DNA from 4 places in the Aliiglaciecola sp. genome. Region 4 is predicted to be linked to each of the others. Evidence: predicted binding sites of a transcription regulator. Region 4 holds the regulator's gene; each other region holds the start of a gene.
What was found. The regulator MetJ, encoded in region 4, represses methionine synthesis genes. The targets are predictions, from matches to a motif close to TAGACGTCTAGACGTCTA.
Positions count from the first base shown of each region.

Region 1: thrA (bifunctional aspartate kinase/homoserine dehydrogenase I) is a predicted target of MetJ. The motif match lies at 1,276-1,293, and genes of this name have one in related genera.
Region 2: metA (homoserine O-succinyltransferase) is a predicted target of MetJ. The motif match lies at 1,336-1,353, and genes of this name have one in related genera.
Region 3: ABJV04_RS05370 (slipin family protein) is a predicted target of MetJ. The motif match lies at 1,565-1,582, and genes of this name have one in related genera.

Region 1 covers NZ_JBDWYG010000007.1:195,688-197,899, reverse strand. Annotated here, with positions in the region: gene thrA (bifunctional aspartate kinase/homoserine dehydrogenase I) at 1-1,020, opposite strand, end outside; gene ABJV04_RS00890 (universal stress protein) at 1,659-2,069, shown strand.
Region 2 covers NZ_JBDWYG010000041.1:93,318-95,529, reverse strand. Annotated here, with positions in the region: gene ABJV04_RS13665 (homocysteine S-methyltransferase family protein) at 1-335, opposite strand, end outside; gene metA (homoserine O-succinyltransferase) at 347-1,273, opposite strand; gene ABJV04_RS13655 (phosphoethanolamine--lipid A transferase) at 1,465-2,212, opposite strand, start outside.
Region 3 covers NZ_JBDWYG010000025.1:29,765-31,976, forward strand. Annotated here, with positions in the region: gene ABJV04_RS05370 (slipin family protein) at 123-1,292, opposite strand; gene rtcR (RNA repair transcriptional activator RtcR) at 1,876-2,212, shown strand, end outside.
Region 4 covers NZ_JBDWYG010000038.1:11,183-13,394, reverse strand. Annotated here, with positions in the region: gene ABJV04_RS09225 (hydroxymethylglutaryl-CoA reductase) at 1-753, opposite strand, end outside; gene metJ (met regulon transcriptional regulator MetJ) at 1,009-1,326, opposite strand; gene metF (methylenetetrahydrofolate reductase) at 1,514-2,212, shown strand, end outside.

The DNA of each region.
Region 1 (2,212 bases), on a different contig from region 4:
AGACATCACTTCAAACACACGACTCGCCATGCCTACCATACCTTTCATACCAGGGCCGGCAACATTAAACATAGTCATGTCATCAAGGTGAGAGATGCCTTTCACACTGGTCCAAATATCACTCGATTCTTTACCAATTAAAGTTCCAGGAGCAGCAGGGTTTAAGGTGTTACGAATCAAACAGGGAATATGGTGTTGAGCGATAGGACCAATAGTTTTAGGATGCAACACTTTGGCGCCAAAGTAAGACAGTTCCATGGCTTCTTGATAAGTGAGCTTGTCGAGAAGCACTGCGCCATCCACTTGATTAGGATCAGCATTGTAAACCCCATCCACATCCGTCCAAATCTCACAACATTCTGCGTCTAAACACGCAGCAAGAATGGCCGCGGAATAGTCGGAACCGTTACGTCCAAGAGTCACTTTCTCGCCTTCGGCGTTTACTGCAACAAAACCCGGCATAATTAAAATTTCAGATTTATCGTAAACAAACTCCGAGAAGCGGGCTTTGCTTACTGCAACATCGGCAATGCTATCTAAGTATTCACCTTCGGCAACAATATAATTAACCGGATCAATAATGTGATTTTTTTGGCCTAGGGCGTTCAGTATTTCACTGAAAATATTCACACTGACATATTCGCCCATACTTAAAATTTTGGCGGTAATTTGGTCTGGTGCACAACGCAGTAACTGAATGCCATCTAGATGCTGTTTCAATTCAGCTAAAATTGTATCAATAAAACTGCTTAAACGGGCTTTGCGGAAAGCAGGCAATTGCTCAGCTAAGTCGCTAGCAATACCATTTAATGTCATATCTAATTTGGCATACAATTCGCCAAAGTCATTTCCCGCACTTGCTTGTTCACATAACAACGACAATGCATTTGTCACTCCCTTTGGAGCTGATAAAACCACTGCTGCACCGTTTTCTTCATGGCTAGCTAAACTGATGTCTTTAACCGACAAATAACGTTTAGCATCGGCCATTGAAGAGCCACCAAATTTCAACACCTTCATTTATTGCTCCTGTTTACTTCTGTTCCGCTGCTTGAGATTCGCATTCTAATTTCGCACTTTAACCCAACTCTGAAGCCATCTATTTGTTGTGTAGCCATTTAAAGTAGGCAAATAATTTTGCTGTAAATAACAAAAAGCCCGCTTGAGTCGCGGGCTTTTTTAAATTTCTTTAAGCACTAGCCAGCGACCAACTCGTTTGAGGTGGTAATCATAATCATGCCGATGGTGCTTATTATTATTTTCATGGGCTTCAATTTGCCGTATAGACGTCTATATGTCAACCGTCAAAGGGTGATTTGTTGGCGATTTATGCTGATCTAATTACTCTAAGGTAGAATTAAATGGATTGAATAGGTACTTCACATCGTCACACGAGTAAATATTTAACCTTTACTGCAGTTTACTTTGTAATGAGTCATTCGTTAATGAATGACTGGATCTGGACAAACAGGATAAATCTAACATTGAGAAGTTTAGAAACTGAAAATAAGACTTCACCCTACTCCCCATGCTGTCTGAAGCCGGTTAGGGGAGCTAAATATCAGCTAATATTGATGTGAATCATATATTTGCCGCTATTTTATGGGTAGTATAAGAATGAATAAAAACTTCAGATTGATAATGATTAAGGAGCAATTATGTATAAAACAATCCTGTGTGCTATTGAGGCGTCTACAGAAGGGAAACAAGTTCTCGCTAAAGCTGCTGAAATGGCAGAGTTATACGGCAGTAAGTTAATTGTTATGCATGTTCTGCCTTACCAGTTATTGCCTAAGGATTATCAAAAAGAACTGAAAGACAAAATATCTCCTAAAATTGAAGAGTTGTGCGCAGACTTCAATGTCCCTAAAAAGAACCGCATCATTAAGGTTGGTAAACCTTATGAGCTAATATGCAATGAAGGGATTAAACGAAAAGCTGACCTAATCATGCTAGGCACACACTCTAAAAAAGGCATTCAAGCATTAATCGGTTCTACCGCGAATGGCGTTGCAAACTATGCAGACTGTGATGTTTCATTAGTAAGAATTGCAAAGTCTAGCAAATAAGCAAGGAACGATATTCGATCTATTGTTACCTGCAGTTTCGAGGTAACAATAGATTAAGTCGGGTAAAGCTACAGTGCGAACCTGTTAATAATTGCTGTTCGCGCAAAGGTTAAAAACAAGGAGGTCAGATTCGTTGAAATGTC
Region 2 (2,212 bases), on a different contig from region 4:
GCCAACTTTGTGGCTTCAATATTGATTTCTTTGGCCAGTGATTGCATATCGTAATCAGCCATGGCAATAGTGGTGGCGTTAAAGGTATTAGTCTCAATTATATCAGCGCCAGCTGCAAAGTACTGGCAATGAATATCATAAATAATTTGCGGTTGGCTCAACACCAATAAATCGTTGTTGCCTTTGACATCACAATGCCAATCAGCAAAGCGATCACCTCGGTAATCGTCTTCTTCCAGTTTATGCCGCTGAATCATTGTTCCCATTGCGCCATCAAGAATAAGAATTCGTTCTTTGGCAATAGAATACAGTTTATCGGTGTTATTTTGCGCCACGCAATTACCTCTTATTTTTTACTTGGAAGATCTGCAAGATCAAATGGTGTCGTCTGATAAACATAGTAGTTTAACCAGTTTGTTAACAGAAGCGAACCATGGGAGCGCCATGTTACATGATAGGGCTGGCTAGGGTCATCATTTTCGTAATAGTTTTCTGGTACCTTAGGGCTTAAACCATTATTAATATCCCGCTTAAACTCCTGATCCAGAGTATCAGGATCATATTCAGGGTGCCCAGTTACACACACCATGCGTTTATCTTTCGAGGCAACTAAGTAAGCCCCGGCTTTTTCCGAACTGGCCAATACATTCAGTCCCTCAACACTTTTATATATGTCGATGGGAATTTCCCCAAAGCGAGAATGCGGGGCATTAAACTGGGGATCGAAGCCACGCATTAACGCATCATGGGGATCATTCACATTATGGGTGTAAACCCCAGATAGCTTATCGTCTCTAAGTCGACGATTGTGGCCGTAAAAATGGAACATCGCCGCATGGGCAGCCCAACAGGAATATAACGTCGACTGCACATGACGTTGAGTCCACTCCATAATGGTGGTGATTTTGTCCCAATACTTCACCGCAGAATAATCTAGATGAGCAAGGGGCGCGCCTGTGATAATAAAGCCATCGTAATTTTTATGGGCCACATCATCAAATGACAAATAAAACGCATCCATGTGAGCTTTAGGGGTATTTTTAGGTGCCTGATTATCAATGCGAATAAGGTCTATATTAATTTGCAAAGGCGTATTGGAAAGCAGACGCAGAATCTGAACTTCAGTTTCAATCTTGTTCGGCATTAAATTCAAAATCCCCACTTCTAGAGGACGAATGTCTTGCTTAGCAGCCGCTTCGCTGTCCATCACGAATATATTTTCCGCGTTCAAGACCCCTTGGGCGGGAAGATCACTAGGTATTCGAATAGGCATAAGTTCTCCAATGTGGTGGTAAGGCAACAAATTTCGCTCATTCACACTGAAAAGTCAACATCTTTACGTCTAGACGTCTAAACGTTTATCCGGCTTATAATGTTTACACCTGAGAATTGATGTTTCGAACATCTAAAATAAGCTCAATTATTATTCCCGCCCTTAAAATTCGATAACTGAAATTGGCTCATCTAGTTATTTTTTGCCTCTATTGCAGTTGTTCTGCACTGCTGAAATATATCCATTTCTGGTTGATAAATACTGCTTTTCACATTAGCCAACCCTAACAAGGTGTCAAAAATATTGTCTTGAGAGAAGTCAGAATTCAATTTTCTAGACATACAGTCTTTAAAATTAGCATTGGCTAAATCGGTACTCCAGTACAACATAGGCACATGAGTTTGTTCTTCAGGAGCAATACTGTAAGGAAACCCATGTAGATAAAGTCCATTTTCACCTAATGATTCGCCATGGTCTGAAATGTATAACAAGGATTTATTAGTTGCATTACTTTGCTGTAAAACGCCAATAACTTTACTCAGAACAAAGTCGGTATAGGCAATAGTATTATCATATGTATTTTTTAATTGCTCTGCGCTGCAATTTTGAATATCACTTTGCGGACAATCTGGCATAAAACGTTTAAATGTATCAGGATAGCGCTGAAAATAAGTAGGCCCATGGGAACCAATCATATGTAAGACGAAAAGTTGATCAGCGGATTTTTGTTGGCTAATTTGTTGATGTAATTCTTCGATAAGAATTTCATCAAAACAAGCATCACCATTACACAAAGGTGAGTTTTGCGTTGGATCAAAGCCTATCTCACTAACTCTTTCACATACCCCTTTACAAGTGCTGTTATTGTCAACCCAAGTGACATCCACCCCAGCCCGTTGAATTATATCTAAAGCATTATCTTGACTACTGGCCACTCGA
Region 3 (2,212 bases), on a different contig from region 4:
TTCGCCTGTAGGCGGGTGCTTTAGCTCCGCGAGATTGTTTGGTTTGGGAGCCATGGCCTAAAGGCCATGCTACATAAAGAGCCCGTCCTTGGGCTGGAACTTCCTTGCTCCTTCCATAACCTTTACGTCAATTTAACGGTTTCTCGCAACAGTTGATCAACGCCGCCATATACGTTCAAGTTGCTAACTTTTTCTGACACTTTTTCAAGTGACTCTAGCTCCTTCAAACGCAACAATGTTGGGTTGTTCTCCATCATTTTAGCGGTGTTTTGCAAACTTCTAGTGGCGGCGGTTTCTTCCCGACGTTTGATCACATTTGCCTCTGCGGCTTTTTGTGCTTCCACGACTTGGTTCAGAATCGCTTTGATCTCACCAGGCAGAATAATATCCTTCACGCCCACTCTTTCGAGCTTCACACCCACTGAATCCAGCTCCTGCTCAACCAACTCTTTTATGGTTTGGTTAACGTAAAGCTTATCTTCAAGCAGTGCATCCAGAGTTTTGGTTCCTACAGCTTCACGCAATGCCAATTGCATTGTCTTGTAGATAAATTCGTCTAGATTCTCTACCTGTTCAGCCGCTACAACTGGATCTAGAGTTTTCACAGTAGCAGATAGATTAACCCGCACTGTCACCCGATCTTTTGTCAAAATATCCTGACCAGAGACCTCCTGATTGCGAGATCGCAAATCATAGCTTTTCACCTCGATTGCGTGACTTAACTGCCAAAAACCATACATACCAGCGCTCAAGGATCTGACTAATTGACCATCTACATATAACAAAGCTACATGTTGAGGTTTTACTTCAACCATAGCTACTGGAGCACGCTTTACCGAGCCTTTTGAAGAAACCAATTTGGTCACTTCATTCTTGCCACGATGCTTAATTTCTTCCAACACCGAGCGTGTTACCTCAAGATCACCATTTAGGGACACTCGATCTAGACGATATTCACCGGCCGACTTCCATAACTGTAGAACTTCACCCGGTGCGACAATACCCATAAGTTGATCATCAATATACAACAACCCTAGCTCGTCGTTAGCGAGCTTCCAAACATGCACCAACTCAGCCACTTCTGGGTAGGTTTTAATCAAATAAAATGACTCAGGATCTGAGTAATAAATGCTGTTAGCATCAAAATACTTGGCTGTTAGAGCATTACTTAAATCCCATACTCGATGCACACCTGCTTGTAACACTTGTTCGAATTTTTGATTTTTAAACACAAATGCAACTGAGTTTTCAGCAACAGTAAATACCTTTAAAAATTTTCCTTGTTCTGTCATTAGAATCTCTCCTTATTTTATTGCCTCAACATAGGTTTTGGACATGCCATAACAATATGTGACACAAGGGGTAACTAACTTGCGTGAATTGACAGCAAACAAGGTTGATAAGGTAAGCTTTGCATTCCCGATGCTTTGCTACTGCTTCCGTGCAGTGTCTACCAAATCAATGTTGTTTGTGCGAGTTCACCACAGCGGTCAATCGCTAGCCTTGTGTCGGGCTATTACAATGTTTGTGGGATTCGAACCCACAAGGCTCGCGCCTTATCCTTTAGTCGTTTAATAATCAAATCAGATTATTTGCTTGCGGTGCAGCGCACCGTCTTAGTTGGTGTCTTTACATGAGATATACACCTTTGGCATTGCCATGTGCATCAGGTTGCCCTTAGAAACAACTCCGCTTCGTTAAAAACAATTTATGTATTACAAGCCCCATGCCAATAAATTAAACAACTCAAATAAAAACATAAGCCATTGAAAAATAGCCGCTTATTGAAATTTCACAAATCATCAATACAGAATAGGTTTCACAAAAACTATCTTTTTAGATATATTGATATTTTTTTAGATAGCCTGATAAATTATGAAACGCAAAAATGTCATGTTTGCCATTCTAGGAGTGGTTAAAGACCGCAAAGGACGGGGTGTGAACCGTTGGCAAACTTGGCGGCCGACCATAAGTGCAGTTATGCAAGATGATTTTCAGGTCGATAGACTGGAGTTATTGTATGAACCCTCTCACCTTAGTTTAGCCCGCCGAATCTCTGAAGATGTAGTAGCAGTCTCTGCTAACACAGAAGTCGTGCTAGTTGAAACTGCATGGAATAACCCTTGGGATTTCGCTGATGTGTACCAGTGGTTATATCAACATGCCAGTCATTACAATTTCGATACCGACAAAGAAGATTATTACCTGAACA
Region 4 (2,212 bases):
ATCAACTTTCATAATCTTTTTGAGCACGTCTTTTTTCAAGACGATTTCGGCGATGACACGTTTACCACGAGAATGTAGCATATTTAAGTGAGAGTGCTTTTTATCCGTATCCATATTACCGGATAGCAAGTATTCACATTTTTCAGGATAGTTGGCGACAATCCACTCACAAGCTGCAAGGGTGGCTTTGCCCACCATATTCTGTCCTGCCGCATCGCCAGTGGTATAGTTGAAACGTAAATAGCGAGTCTTTGAAACAGACCACTGCATGATATGTTCAAGCTTACCAATAGTGGTGGTGGTTTCAGCTGCAGCTTTAATCTCTAGAAAATGTTCATCAACCCATTTTCCAAACTCACGAGCTTCTCTGGCATTGGCAAAGATAAATGCTGGAGCTCGCTGCATATATTGTTCAACAACTGTGGTGTGAACCCCACCACACTCGTTTATTACGCGCATACCTCGACTATAACTAGCAACGAGAGTACCTTCGGTCGTCGCTAGAGGAACGTGAAATAATCCCTCTGCATATTCACCATTTACTTGAACCGGTCCAGCGATGCCTACTGGCATCTGTACTACACCGATGAAATTTTCGATATTACCTGGGAGCGCCTCAGGGTCGATAGAAAAATGCCCTGTGTGTGGCAGTTCCGTGCCCGTTTGCTCAGTAAGGTATTCACGACGCTTTTGGGCCCACTCGAGACTATGATCATTCATTGTATTGCGCGGGATACGTGGTGTTTTTACCATGTTGGCTTGTCCTCAATTGGCGATATTTATATGACTATCTATTCATGCCGTTAGTTATTAATAAAACAACAAAGGCTTTTCTCAATACGATTTACTTGAATGCAATCTACTTGCCATAACAAGACTACTGTATAAAGATGAATAAATCATGAAACTCACTCGAATCTTGACTATTTTTGCACCAATGTTGGGATTTTACAATTGGGTATTGATGCAAATACAACATAGCTTAATTACTGATCCTTTAATACTAACTTAGTCATCCACTTCTTTAACTTCAAGCCCCATGGCTTCCATTAATTCTCTAGCTTCTTTGGGAATACGATTTGGATTATCTTTGCGCAGATCATCATCATCAGGAAGCGGCTGACCTGTAAAGGCGTGCAGGAACGCCTCACACAACAATTCTGAATTAGTTGCGTGCCTTAGGTTATTCACTTGTCGACGGGTGCGTTCATCCGTAAGGACTTTTAGTACCTTTAATGGAATTGACACTGTCACTTTTTTTACGAGTTCACTTTTTTTACCGTGTTCAGCGTAGGGATGTATGTATTTTCCGTTCCACTTTGCCATACTGTTGCTCTTTTATCTTTCTTATAAGATGAAAGTCTAACCTCAAGTCTATTAGATGTCTAAACATCTTGACGGCTTATCATTCTCAGTTTAGTTTAGACGTCTAAACGGCTAATGTCAGTTTACCTTTAAACGTACTGACAAATTAAGCTGATATTATTATTATTTTTACCTATTGGAGTACAGCATGGTCTCTTACGCACAAGGTATTGAGTCACTCAATCAGTCGCTGTCTGAATTAAGTGATATCAATGTTTCTTTTGAATTTTTCCCGCCAAGAACGGAACAAATGGAACAAACACTTTGGAAATCAGTAGAGCGTCTTGCGCCGTTAAAACCTGCCTATATGTCAGTGACCTATGGTGCCAACAGTGGCGAGAGAGATCGCACCCATGATGTGGTTAAACGTATTCAAAGTGAAACGGGTATAGCTGCTGTCCCACATTTAACCTGTGTAGATGCAGGCAAAAAAGAATTAATTCAAATTGCTAAAGATTATTGGCAGTCAGGCATTAGACGAATAGTAGCCCTACGCGGAGATCTTCCCGCAGGTACTGAAAAGACAGAGATGTATGCATCAGATCTAGTAGCTTTATTAAAGGATGTCGCCGATTTTGATATCTCTGTTGCTGCATATCCAGAAAAGCACCCAGAAGCACCTAATGCTCAGTTTGACTTGCTCAATTTGAAACGTAAAGCGGAAGCAGGTGCCACCCAAGCCATTAGCCAATTCTTCTTCGATGCAGAAGTGTTTTTACGCTTCAGAGACCGTGCAGCTGCCGCAGGTATCGATTTAGATATTGTTCCGGGCATTTTACCAGTAACAAATTATCAAACACTAAAGCGCTTTGCAGGCTTTACTAACGTCCACGTACCTAGCTGGTTA